Regions from separate parts of the Streptomyces sp. 5K101 genome, predicted to be linked through region 1. Evidence: riboswitches for the same ligand, from Rfam matches in the RefSeq annotation. Region 1 holds a riboswitch; each other region holds the start of a gene.

Region 1 (4,000 bases):
ATCCGGGGCGAACCGCTCTGTGATGCTTCTGCTGATCTTCATCGAGCAGAACTTCGGGCCGCACATCGAGCAGAAGTGCGCGGTCTTCGCCGGCTCGGCGGGCAGCGTCTCGTCGTGGAACTCCCGTGCCGTATCCGGGTCGAGGGCCAGGTTGAACTGGTCCTCCCACCGGAACTCGAAGCGGGCGTCGGACAGCGCGTCGTCCCACTCCTGGGCGCCCGGGTGCCCCTTGGCCAGGTCCGCCGCGTGCGCCGCGATCTTGTACGTGATGACACCGGTCTTCACGTCGTCGCGGTTCGGCAGGCCCAGGTGCTCCTTGGGCGTCACGTAACAGAGCATGGCCGTGCCCCACCATGCGATCATCGCCGCTCCGATGCCGGAGGTGATGTGGTCGTAGGCCGGAGCGATGTCGGTGGTCAGCGGGCCGAGCGTGTAGAACGGCGCCTCCTCGCAGATCTCCTGCTGGAGGTCGATGTTCTCCTTGATCTTGTGCATCGGGACGTGGCCCGGGCCCTCGATCATGGTTTGCACATGGTGCCGCTTGGCGATCGTGTTCAGCTCACCGAGCGTCCTGAGCTCCGCGAACTGCGCCTCGTCGTTGGCGTCCGCGATCGAGCCGGGGCGCAGGCCGTCGCCGAGCGAGTACGTGACGTCGTACGCGGCGAGGATCTCGCACAGCTCCTCGAAGTTCTCGTAGAGGAAGCTCTCCTTGTGGTGCGCCAGGCACCACGCCGCCATGATCGAGCCGCCGCGCGAGACGATCCCGGTCTTGCGGTTCGCGGTGAGCGGCACGTACGCCAGGCGGACGCCGGCGTGGACCGTCATGTAGTCGACGCCCTGCTCGGCCTGCTCGATGACCGTGTCCTTGTAGATCTCCCAGGTCAGCTCCTCGGCTTTGCCGTCGACCTTCTCCAGTGCCTGGTACAGCGGCACCGTGCCGATCGGCACGGGGGAGTTGCGCAGGACCCACTCACGAGTGGTGTGGATGTTGCGGCCGGTGGACAGGTCCATGACCGTGTCGGCGCCCCAGCGGGTCGCCCAGGTCATCTTCTCGACCTCCTCCTCGATGGAGGAGGTGACCGCGGAGTTGCCGATGTTGGCGTTGACCTTCACCAGGAACCGCTTGCCGATGATCATCGGCTCGATCTCCGGGTGGTTGACGTTCGCCGGCAGGACGGCGCGGCCCGCGGCGATCTCCTGGCGCACCACCTCGGGCGCGACGTTCTCGCGAAGGGCGACGTATTCCATCTCCGGCGTGATCTCGCCGCGGCGGGCGTACGCGAGCTGCGTCACCGCCTGGCCGTCCCGGCCCCGGCGGGGCTGACGCGGACGGCCGGGGAAGACGGCGTCGAGGTTGCGCAGGCCCCCGCGCGGAGACGTGTGCTTGATCCCGTCGTCCTCGGGGCGGACCGGGCGGCCCGCGTACTCCTCGGTGTCGCCGCGACCGATGATCCAGTTCTCCCGCAGCGGGGGCAGACCGCGGCGTACGTCCGTCTCGACGTTCGGGTCCGTGTACGGCCCCGACGTGTCGTACAGCGTCACGTCCTTGCCGTTGGTGAGGTGCACCTTGCGGACCGGCACGCGGAGGTCGGGACGCGAGCCCTCGACGTATCCCTTGTGCCAGCCGATGGACTTCCCGGCCTCGTCGTTCTCGTTGGAGGCAGGCGTGCGTGCGTCCGATACGGTCATGAGACCTACTCCCTACGCCGGCATTACCCGGTAACAGGTTCGGCGGTCGGCGCAGCTGTCCCGTACGGATGTACGAAGGTCAGCGCCCTCTCAGCCCGGTGCTCCGAGCTCCCGCGTGTGCAAAGGTGGCACCACGCTAGCGTCATGTCTGGCGCGCTGAACAGAGGGCCCCTCTCGTTCTTGCGATGATCGGTCCGTGACCTCATCGCCGCAGCACCCCGAACAGCAGGGCCACGATCACGGCCACGTGCACAGTCACGGGCCGGCAGCGCCGGTCTCCCGGCACCTCCGCAGGGTCATCGCCGCGGTGTTGATCCCCTTCGCGACGGCCGTTCTGGTCGGCCTCGCCGTGCTGTGGCCGGGCGAGGCGCCCGGCCACGAGCGCTCGGGGGTCGGCTTCGACCGGCAGACCGAGCAGGGCAGGGTCGTGAGCGTCGAGAGGGTCGACTGCAAGGACGTCAACGCGGGCCAGGTCCCGCCGACGGGCGACACGTCGACGCCAGAGGGCCGAGAGGCGGTCGCCGCGCAGCAGGGCGACTGCGGAAAGGCCACCGTCGAGGTCACCACCGGCAAGGACAAGGGCCGCAGGTTCGTCGAGATCGTCCAGCCCGACGCGCCGCGGCAGCTGAAGGAGGGCCAGGGCGTGGTGGTGGCGTACGCGCCGGACGCCCCCCGCGATCTGCAGTACTCGGTGACCGATGTGGACCGCGGATTCCCGATGGCTCTGCTGGCGGGCATCTTCGCCCTGGTGGTGGTCCTGGTCGGGCGTATGCGCGGCGTGATGGCGCTGATCGCGCTCGCCGTCTCGTTCGCCGTGCTGACGCTGTTCATCCTGCCCGCGATCCTGCAGGGGTCGAATCCGCTGCTGGTCGCGGTGGTCGGGGCGAGCGCGATCATGCTGATCGCCCTCTACTCGTGCCACGGCATCACGGCGCGGACGTCGGTCGCCGTGCTGGGCACGCTGATCTCGCTGCTGCTCATCGGCCTGCTCGGCTCGCTGTTCATCGGCTGGGCCAGCCTCAGCGGCAACACCGACGACAACACCGGCCTGATCAAGGGCCTCTACCCGAACATCGACATGAGCGGCCTGCTGCTCGCGGGAGTCATCATCGGCTCGCTCGGCGTGCTCGACGACGTCACGGTGACGCAGACCTCGGCGGTCTGGGAACTGCACCAGGCCGATCCGGGCATGGGGCCGCGCGGCCTCTACCGGTCCGCCATCCGGATCGGCCGCGACCACATCGCCTCGGTCGTCAACACGCTCGTCCTCGCCTACGCGGGCGCGGCCCTGCCGCTGCTGCTGCTCTTCTCGATCGCCCAGTCCAGCGTGGGCACGGTGGCGAACAGCGAGTTGGTGGCGGAGGAGATCGTGCGGACCCTGGTGGGCTCGATCGGCCTCGTCGCCTCGGTGCCGGTGACCACAGCGCTCGCCGCCCTGGTCGTCTCGGCGGACCGTCCCGGCCGAGCGGGCGAGACGACGGCGGCACCCGCGCGGGGCGGCAGGGGGCGGCGCCGCAAGAAGTAGCCGGACGGCGGCTGACCGTTCGTCAGCCGGCGTTCTCCTCGGCCAGGATGCGCCCGAGCTCCTCCTCCAGGCTGACCTCGAGATCGCCCAGCGCGAGCTCCTGGCCGAGCGGCACCAGTTTGTCCGTACGGTCGAGGAAGGCGACGAGCGGCGGCGCGGCGACGCGGAACAGGGCGGAGTCGCTTCCGACGCGCAGGCGGATGTGGACGTCCGACAGCGTCTCGGGCCGGGTCGGCGCCACGTGCACGTCTCCGTCCCCGCTCGGGGCGTTGATCCCGTCGAGCAGCAGTTCCCGGCCGAAGGCCCAGGTCACGGGCGCGTCACCGGGAAGGTGGAAGGTCATCCGCACCGCGTAGGGGTCCGACGTCTCGTAGCGCAGCTCCACGGGCATCCGGAAGGACAGCTCCTCGGAGACGAGAAAACTCATCAGAACCTCGGCCTGGACCGACTCTCGCATCACGTACCTCGCAATAGCTGAAGCAATGAATGAACCGTGCTGACGAAAAGAGGAAGCGGCCAGGAACGATCTCTGCCGGCTCTCTTGGCCTTGTCGACGCCATCGTGCTGGAAGCGGCAGCAGATCACAAGGAGTGATATTTCAGATACTGATAGAGAAGGCGAACAGCGCCAGCAGACTGCCGATCCCGGACCGCATCTGTGCAACTGCCGGGCCAGCCTGGCTTCTTGGTGCACGGGAAGGGAAATGGCCATCGTCGCAGCCGTGTCACCCGCTGTGACCGGAATGGCCGCGCAGACCGTGCCCAGCGCGTACTCCTGGCGTTCGAC
Region 2 (4,000 bases), on a different contig from region 1:
GAGCTCTCCGGGCCTGCCCAGCAGCCGGGCGACGGCGACGGGCAGCGTCGGCTGGTCGGGCCGGGCGATGAAGACGGTCGCCCCGAACTCGCCGAGTGACACGGCGAACGCGAATCCCGCCGCCACCAGCAGCGCCCGGCTCACCAGCGGCAGATCGACCTCGCGCCAGGCGCGCAGCGGCGACGCGCCGAGCACGGCCGCCGCCTCGCGCAGCCGGACGTCGACGGCGCGCAGCACGGGCAGCATCGTCCGTACGACGAAGGGCACGCCGACCAGCGCCTGCGCGAGCGGCACCAGCATCCACGAGCCGCGCAGGTCGACCGGCGGCTCGTCGAGCGCGATCAGGAAGCCGAAGCCGACGGTCACCGCCGAGACCCCGAGGGGCAGCATCAGCAGGGCGTCGAATCCCCGGACGAGCCGGCCGGCCCGGAGGGTGAGGGCGGCCGCCGCGAGCCCGCCGACCAGTACCGAGACGGCGGTCGCGACGAGCGCGTACTCCAGCGAGTTGGCCACGGCGTCGACCGGCGGGACGAGGAAGGCGCCGCCGGTCTCGTCGAGCACGGTGAGCGCGCGGTAGTAGTCGAACCCGTAGCCGCGGGGAGTGTCGAAGGACCGCTCGACCAGTACGCCGAGCGGCGCGATCAGCAGCAGGGCGACGCTGCCCAGCACCCCGCAGAGCACGCTCCACTGGGCAGCTCCGCGCGGACGATGTGCGGTACGGGCCGGGTCCACGAGCCTGAGCGCGCCCTCACGGCGCCGCACGACACGGGCGTGGACGGCGAGGACGACGCAGACGGTGGCGAACTGCAGCATCGTGAGCACGGCCGCCGTCGGCAGGTCGAGCATCTCGGCCGTCTGCCGGTAGATCTCCACTTCGAGGGTGGCGAAGGTGGGACCGCCGAGGATCTGCACGATGCCGAAGGAGCTGAAGGTGAACAGGAAGACCATCAGCGCGGCCGCGGCGACGGACGGCACGAGCGCGGGAAGCGTCACCCGCCGCCAGGCCGTCAGCCGCCCGGCGCCGAGCACCCGCGCGGCCTCCTCCTGACGCGGGTCGAGCTGCGACCACAGGCCGCCGACGGTGCGGACGACCACGGCGTAGTTGAAGAAGACGTGCGCGAGCAGGATCGCCCAGACCGTGGTGTCCAGGCGCACGCCCCACAGCTCGTCGAGCAGCCCGCCGCGGCCCAAAAGGGCGAGGAAGGCCGTGCCGACGACGACCGTCGGCAGCACGAACGGCACAGTGACCACGGCACGCAGGAGGCGCCTGCCGGGGAAGTCGAGCCGGGCGAACACGTAGGCGCCGGGCAGGGCGACGAGCAGGGTGAGCGCGGTGGAGGCGAGCGCCTGCCAGGTGGTGAACCACAGGACGTGCAGGATGTCCGGGCGTCCGAGGACCTCACCGAACCGCCCGAACTGCCAGGCGCCCTCGACGCGCAGGCCGCGGCCGACGATCGCGGTGACCGGATAGGCGAAGAAGACGGCGAAGAACGCGACGGGTCCGGCCATCAGGGCGAACCGTGCCGCGTTCCCCCGCAGCAACTGCCTTACTTCAGGACGAGCGAGGACCACGACCGGACCCACTGCTCACGGTTCTCGGCGATCGTGCCGGGAGCGACGGTCTCGGGCTTGTCGACGACCACGCCGTGCTCGGTGAACAGCTCGGGCAGCTTCGCGCCCTCGACCACGGGGTTGACGAACATGGTGAGCGGCATGCCCTCCTGGAACGTCCTGGTGATCAGGAAGTCCAGCAGCGCCTTGCCGCCCGCCTCGTTCTTCGCACCCTTGAGCAGCCCGGCGAACTCGATCTGGCGGAAGCAGGTGCCGGTCGCGACACCCGTGGGCGCCTCGGCGGGCTGCGGGTCGGCGTAGAGGACCTCGACCGGCGGGCTGGAGGCGTACGAGACGACGAGGGGACGGTCGGCTCCCGCCTTCTTGCCGCCCGCCGAGCCGGAGAACTCCTCGTTGTACGCCTGCTCCCAGCCGTCGACGACCTTGACGCCGTTGGCCTTGAGCTTCTTCCAGTAGTCCTGCCAGCCGGACTCGCCGAACGCACCGACGCTGCCGAGCAGGAAGCCGAGGCCGGGCGAGGACGTCGCCGGGTTCTCGACGACGAGCAGGTTCTTGTACGCGGGCTTCGCGAGGTCGGCGAAGGTCTTCGGGGGCGCGAGCTTCTCGTCGGCGAAGTACTTCTTGTCGTAGTTCACGCAGATGTCGCCGGTGTCGACGGGCGTGACACGGTGCTTGTCCCCGTCGAGCCGCGCCTCGTCCGCCACCTGGTCCAGCCCCTGGGCCTCGTAGGGCGTGAACAGGTCGTTGTCGAGGGCGCGGGAGAGCAGGGTGTTGTCGACGCCGAAGAAGACGTCGCCCTGCGGGGAGCCCTTGGTGAGGATCTCCTTGTTGAGCGCGGCGCCGGCGTCCCCGCTCTTGAGGACCTTGATGGTGTACCCGGTCTGCCGGGTGAACTCCTTGAGGACGGCGTCGGACGCCGCGAAGGAGTCGTGGCTGACAAGGGTGACGGTCTTGGACCCGCCGCTTGTGCCGGACCCGGAGTCCTCGGACCCGCCGCCGCAGGCCGCGAGGGCGGTGACGCCGAGGGCGGCGGCGAGTGCTGCGCCGGCGGCACGCCGAAGCTGGCTGTTCATGATGGTGCTGACTCCCTACGCCGGTATGACCCGGATCAGGTCCGAGGGTCTGCGGCCCCTGGGCGTCTTCGCACGCCCTGCCGCACTCTCAGCGCTGCTGCGCTCCCCTGTCGGAATGTTTCGTTGTTCATTTGTGCGAACGCACAGGGCACAGTATCAGCCACCCGGCCGACGGCCCCCGGTCACCTCTCCTGCGCCGCCAGCTGCCCGCACGCGCCGTCGATCTCCTGCCCGCGAGTGTCCCGGACCGTGACCGGCACACCGTGGGCGGCGATGGCCTCCACGAACGCCTTCTCGTCCTCCGGCCGCGACGCGGTCCACTTGGAGCCGGGCGTGGGGTTCAGCGGGATCAGGTTGACATGGACCCGCTTGCCCTTGAGGAGCCGGCCGAGCAGATCGCCGCGCCACGCCTGGTCGTTGATGTCGCGGATCAGCGCGTACTCGACGGAGATCCGGCGGCCGGACTTCTCCGCGTACTCCCAGGCGGCGTCGAGGACCTCGCGGACCTTCCAACGGGTGTTGACCGGCACGAGCGTGTCGCGCAGCTCGTCGTCCGGCGCGTGCAGGGAGACGGCGAGGCGGCACTTGAAGCCCTCGTCGGCGAAGCGCAGCATCGCGGGGACCAGGCCCACCGTGGAGACGGTGATGCCGCGCTGCGAGAGGCCGAGACCGTCGGGCTCGGGGTCGGTCAGCCGGCGGATGGCACCGACGACCCGCTTGTAGTTGGCGAGCGGCTCGCCCATGCCCATGAACACGATGTTGGACAGCCGGGCCGGGCCGCCGGGGACCTCTCCGTCCCGCAGCGCGCGCATGCCGTCGACGATCTGGTGCACGATCTCGGCGGTGGACAGGTTCCGGTCGAGACCGGCCTGTCCGGTCGCGCAGAACGGACAGTTCATCCCGCAGCCCGCCTGCGAGGAGATGCACATCGTGACCCGGTCCGGGTAGCGCATCAGGACGGACTCGACGAGCGTGCCGTCGTGGAGGCGCCACAGCGTCTTGCGGGTGGTGTCGTTGTCGCAGGAGATGTGCCGCACGACCGACATCAGATCGGGCAGCAGCTCCGTGGCGAGCTTCTCGCGCGCGGCAGCGGGGATGTCGGTCCACTGCGCGGGGTCGTGCGCGTACCGCGCGAAGTAGTGCTGGGACAGCTGCTTGGCGCGGAACGGCTTCTCGCCGATCGCGGCGACGGCGTCCTTGCGCTCGGCAGGCGAGAGGTCGGCGAGGTGCCGCGGGGGCTTCTTGGCTCCGCGGGGCGCGACGAAAGTGAGTTCTCCGGGCTTGGGCATGGTGCTACCAGTGTCGCAGACGGAGTCCGGTGACCCGCGGGCCTCGATGCCGGCGGTGGGCGTCAT
Region 3 (4,000 bases), on a different contig from region 1:
CACGCCGTCCGGCAGCAGTGTGCGCTCGTCCGCGACGACCTCCAGCTTGATCCAGTCCGTGCCCAGCGCCTCCCGCGCGAGCCGTGCCGTCAGGACGGCCTCGCCGGCGGTGAAACAGCCGGCTGTGTTCGGCAGGACCTGGATGCCCAGCGTGGTCAGGACGGACAGAACCGACCCCTGCACGGTCGGGTCGAGACGCCGCATCGCGACCGTGGTGAGTTCCGTGCCGCTCGCGAGCAGCGAGCGCTCCAGGACGTCGAGGCTGGGCGCCCCGCCCGTACCCATGATCAGCCGCGAGGTGAACGCGGTGCCGCCGATGGTGAGACGGTCGTCGGCCATGGCGGTCAGCCTCCCTGCACGGCGGTGAGGATCTCGACCCGGTCGCCGTCGCCGAGCCGGGTGCCCGCCCACTGGCTGCGCGGGACGACGGCCTCGTTGACGGCGGCGGCCACCCCGGAGGGGGCCGTAGTGAGGGCCGCCACCACGGTGTCCAGCGTGGTGCGGTCGGCGAGCTCGCGGGTCTCGCCGTTGACGGAGACGTTCATGCGGGCTGCTCCTGTCGTACGCGTACGGCGGCCGGAAAAAACCGGTGGGGGCTGAACGGACATGCCAGCTCCGGCAGTTGACCGCTGGTGAGCGCGTCGGCGAGCACATCGCCGGTCACGGGCGTGAGCAGCACCCCGTTGCGGTAGTGGCCGGTCGCGAGCAACAGCCCCGGCAGTTCGGTGAATCCCAGCACCGGCGCGTTGTCCGGGGAGCCGGGCCGCAGCCCGGCGCGCGTCTCGGTCAGCGGCAGTTCGGTGATGCCGGGCACCAGCTCGTGCGCGTCCCGCAGCAGTTCGTACACGCCGCCGGCGGTGACGGTCGTGTCCCAGCCCAGTTCCTCGGTGGTCGCGCCGACCACCAGCTCGCCGTTCTGACGCGGCACGAGATACACGTGGCTGCCGCGTACCACCGCGCGCACGGTGCGGGACAGGAACGGCGCGTACGCACCCGGCACCGTCAGCCGCAGGACCTGGCCCTTCACCGGCCGTACGGGAGGCAGCACGTCGTCCGGCACCCCGCCGAGGCGGCCGCTCAGGCTGCCGCCCGCCAGCACCACCTGGCCGGCGGCGACCTCCGTCCCGTCGTCGAGGACCGCGCCCGCGGCGCGGTCGCGCACGATCAGCAGCCGCTCCGCCCAGGCGCGGCGGAAGTCGACCCCGGCACGCTCGCAGGCGACGACCAGCGCCGAGGCGAGCCGTCGCGGATCGACCTGGTGGTCCCCGTCGACCCGCAGACCGCCGCGGACCCCCGGCGCCAGCATGGGCTCCAGGCGGCGGCACTCGCGACCGGTGAGCCACTCCGACTCCAGGCCCGAACGGCGTTGCAGGGCGTGCAGTTCCCGCAGGTGCGCGCGGTCGTCGGCGTCGAGGGCGACGGCGAGGGTGCCGCACGCGCGGTAGCCGACCGACCGCCCGCTCGCCTCCTCCAGTTCGGCGGCGAACGCCGGGTAGCGGCGGGCCGATTCGAGGTTCAGGCCGAGCAGCGTCTGCTCGCCGTAGTGGAGTTCGGTGACGGCGGCCAGCATGCCGGCCGCGACCCGTGCGGCCCCGCCGCCGGGCTCCGGATCGGCGACGGCCACGCGCAGCCCGCGCTGCGCCGCGCGCCAGGCCGTGACCAGGCCGATGATCCCGCCCCCGACGACGAGGACGTCGGGTGCGTCTGGTGTACGAGACATGGGCGTCCAGCCCCTCCCTTCGCCGGCATGACCCGGATCAGGTTCGTACGGTCGGAGGCCGGCCAGCCTCCCTCTCAGCCCGGTGCGTCCGGGCTCCCGCGAGTGCCTTACGGTGGCCACCCTAACCCCACGCCCAGGCGCGCAGTAAGGGAGCCGCCGTCCCCCGGCGCGGGTGCGCAGGAGGGTGGAGGCAGTGGCGACATCGCTCGACGGACTGGTGCTCGCGCCGGTGGCCGACCAGGCCCCGGGCCAGGTCGGCACCCCGTACCCGGTTCCTGTACCACGAGGAGCAAGGGCGGATCTGGGCCGAGTACGCGGGCGGCGACGTGGTGCGCGGCCACCTCGTCGGCACCCGCGAGGGCGACCGGCTGGACTTCCGTTATGTCCAGTTGAAGACCGACGGCGGGACGTCCACCGGCCACTGCCTGTCCACCGTCGTCGAACTGCCAGACGGGCGCGTGCGCCTGGAGGAGACCTGGGAGTGGGAGTCGCAGGAGGGCAGCGGGACCAGCGTCGTCGAGCGGCTGCTGCCTGATGGTTCGTCAGAAGCTTAAGGTGGCCGGGTGAGCGAGCACACGCGGGAACAGGCGGGGGACGTGCGACGGGTCGTCGTGGTCGGCGCGGGCATGGCCGGGGTGCAGACCGCGGTCGCCCTGCGGGAACAGGGCTTCACCGGACCGGTGACCCTCATCGGCGCCGAGCCGCACCAGCCGTACGACCGGCCGCCGCTCTCCAAGGCGATCCTCCTGGGCACGGCGGAGGGCTCCGCGTTCGACATCGACTTCGACGCGCTCGACGTCGACCTGCGGCTCGGCTGCGAGGTGACCGGCGTACGCCCGGGGGCGCACGAGGTGGACACCGCCGCCGGCCCCGTCCCGTACGACGCCCTCGTCCTCGCCACCGGAGCCGAACCCGTCGCCCTGCCCGGAGCCACCGGCGTCCCGGGCGTCCATCTGCTTCGGACGCTCGACGACGCCGAACGGCTCCGGCCCGTGCTCGCGCGCCGGCACGACATCGTCGTCGTCGGGGCGGGCTGGATCGGCGCGGAGTTCGCGACCGCCGCGCGCGAGGCGGGCTGCGCGGTGACCGTCGTCGAGGCGGCCGACCGTCCGCTGGCCGGCTCCCTGCCCGCCGAGGTCGCGGCGCCCATGGCCCGCTGGTACGCCGAGGCGGGCGCCGAGCTGCTCACCGGCGAGCGGGTGGCCGCCGTCGAGCCGGGCACGGTCGTGCTGGCCGGATCGGGGCGCAGGATCGCGGCCGGCGCCGTCGTCGTCGGCATCGGCGCCCGGCCCGCGACCGCCGCCCTCGCCGGCAGCGGCATCGAGCTCGGCCCGGACGGCGCCGTCGTCGCAGACCGGCACCTGCGCACCTCCGCGCCCGACGTGTACGCCGTGGGTGACTGCGCCTCCTACCCCTCGGGCCGCTACGGCACCCGGCTGCTCGTCCACCACTGGGACAACGCGCTGCAGGGGCCGCGCACGGTCGCGGCGAACATCCTCGGGGCCGCCCCGGAGCCGCAGGTGTACGACCCGGTGCCGTACTTCTGGTCGGAGCAGTTCGGCCGTTTCGTGCAGTACGCGGGCCACCATCCGGCGGGCGACACGCTGCTGTGGCGGGGCGACCCGGCCGCAGGCGCCGGCTGGTCGGTGCTGTGGCTGCGCGAGGGCCGGCTGGTCGCGCTGCTCGCCGTCGACCGGCCGCGTGACCTGGCCCAGGGCCGCAGGCTCATCGCGTCCGGCGCGCGACTGGACCCGGGCCGGGCCGCCGACCCGTCCGTCCCCCTGAAGGGGGCGACCGCGTAGGCGTCGGCTACCGGCTGTCAGTCGCAGATGGCAGGCTTGTTCCTGTGACCGAGATTGACGCAAAGATCGATGCTCTCGTCCCCGCCTGGCTTCACCTGCCCGACATCGCGGAAATGCTCGATGTCGAGGTGACGCGCGTGCGGCAGCTGGTCAAGGAGGGCCAGCTGATCGCCGTCCGCCGTGGTGAGAACAGGACACTGCAGGTGCCTGCCGCCTTCATCGACGGCACCAAGGTGGTCAAGGGCCTCTCCGGGACCCTGACGCTCCTGCGGGACGACGGCTTCACCGACGAAGAGATGCTGGAGTGGCTGTTCACTCCGGACCCGACCCTGCCGGGGACCCCGGCGCAGGCGCTGAGCGAGAATCGCGGCACGGAGGTGAAGCGCCGGGCGCAGGCGCTCGCCGTCTGACGCCGTCGTCCCATCGGAGCGCGTGGTGCGGGCGGGAGCCGCACGGCCCCGGCCCGCACCCGCGCGCC

What was found. Region 1 has a riboswitch for thiamine pyrophosphate ahead of thiC (phosphomethylpyrimidine synthase ThiC). Riboswitches for the same ligand answer to the same signal wherever they lie in the genome.
Region 2: another riboswitch for thiamine pyrophosphate. It lies ahead of ACLB9X_RS21745 (thiamine ABC transporter substrate binding subunit); the one in region 1 lies ahead of thiC (phosphomethylpyrimidine synthase ThiC).
Region 3: another riboswitch for thiamine pyrophosphate. It lies ahead of thiO (glycine oxidase ThiO); the one in region 1 lies ahead of thiC (phosphomethylpyrimidine synthase ThiC).

What each region holds. Positions count from the first base shown of each region.
Region 1 is NZ_JBKFFO010000005.1:435,866-439,865, reverse strand. It holds gene thiC (phosphomethylpyrimidine synthase ThiC) at 1-1,689, opposite strand, end outside; TPP riboswitch at 1,682-1,814, opposite strand; gene ACLB9X_RS12970 (YibE/F family protein) at 1,886-3,214, shown strand; gene ACLB9X_RS12965 (SsgA family sporulation/cell division regulator) at 3,237-3,671, opposite strand; partial or broken gene ACLB9X_RS12960 (IclR family transcriptional regulator) at 3,813-4,000, opposite strand, start outside.
Region 2 is NZ_JBKFFO010000011.1:98,742-102,741, forward strand. It holds gene ACLB9X_RS21740 (ABC transporter permease) at 1-1,509, opposite strand, end outside; gene ACLB9X_RS21745 (thiamine ABC transporter substrate binding subunit) at 1,548-2,645, opposite strand; TPP riboswitch at 2,641-2,764, opposite strand; gene rlmN (23S rRNA (adenine(2503)-C(2))-methyltransferase RlmN) at 2,828-3,934, opposite strand.
Region 3 is NZ_JBKFFO010000001.1:340,504-344,503, reverse strand. It holds gene ACLB9X_RS01525 (thiazole synthase) at 1-339, opposite strand, end outside; gene thiS (sulfur carrier protein ThiS) at 345-545, opposite strand; gene thiO (glycine oxidase ThiO) at 542-1,720, opposite strand; TPP riboswitch at 1,718-1,830, opposite strand; partial or broken gene ACLB9X_RS01510 (hypothetical protein) at 1,914-2,274, shown strand; gene ACLB9X_RS01505 (NAD(P)/FAD-dependent oxidoreductase) at 2,284-3,522, shown strand; gene ACLB9X_RS01500 (Rv2175c family DNA-binding protein) at 3,567-3,932, shown strand.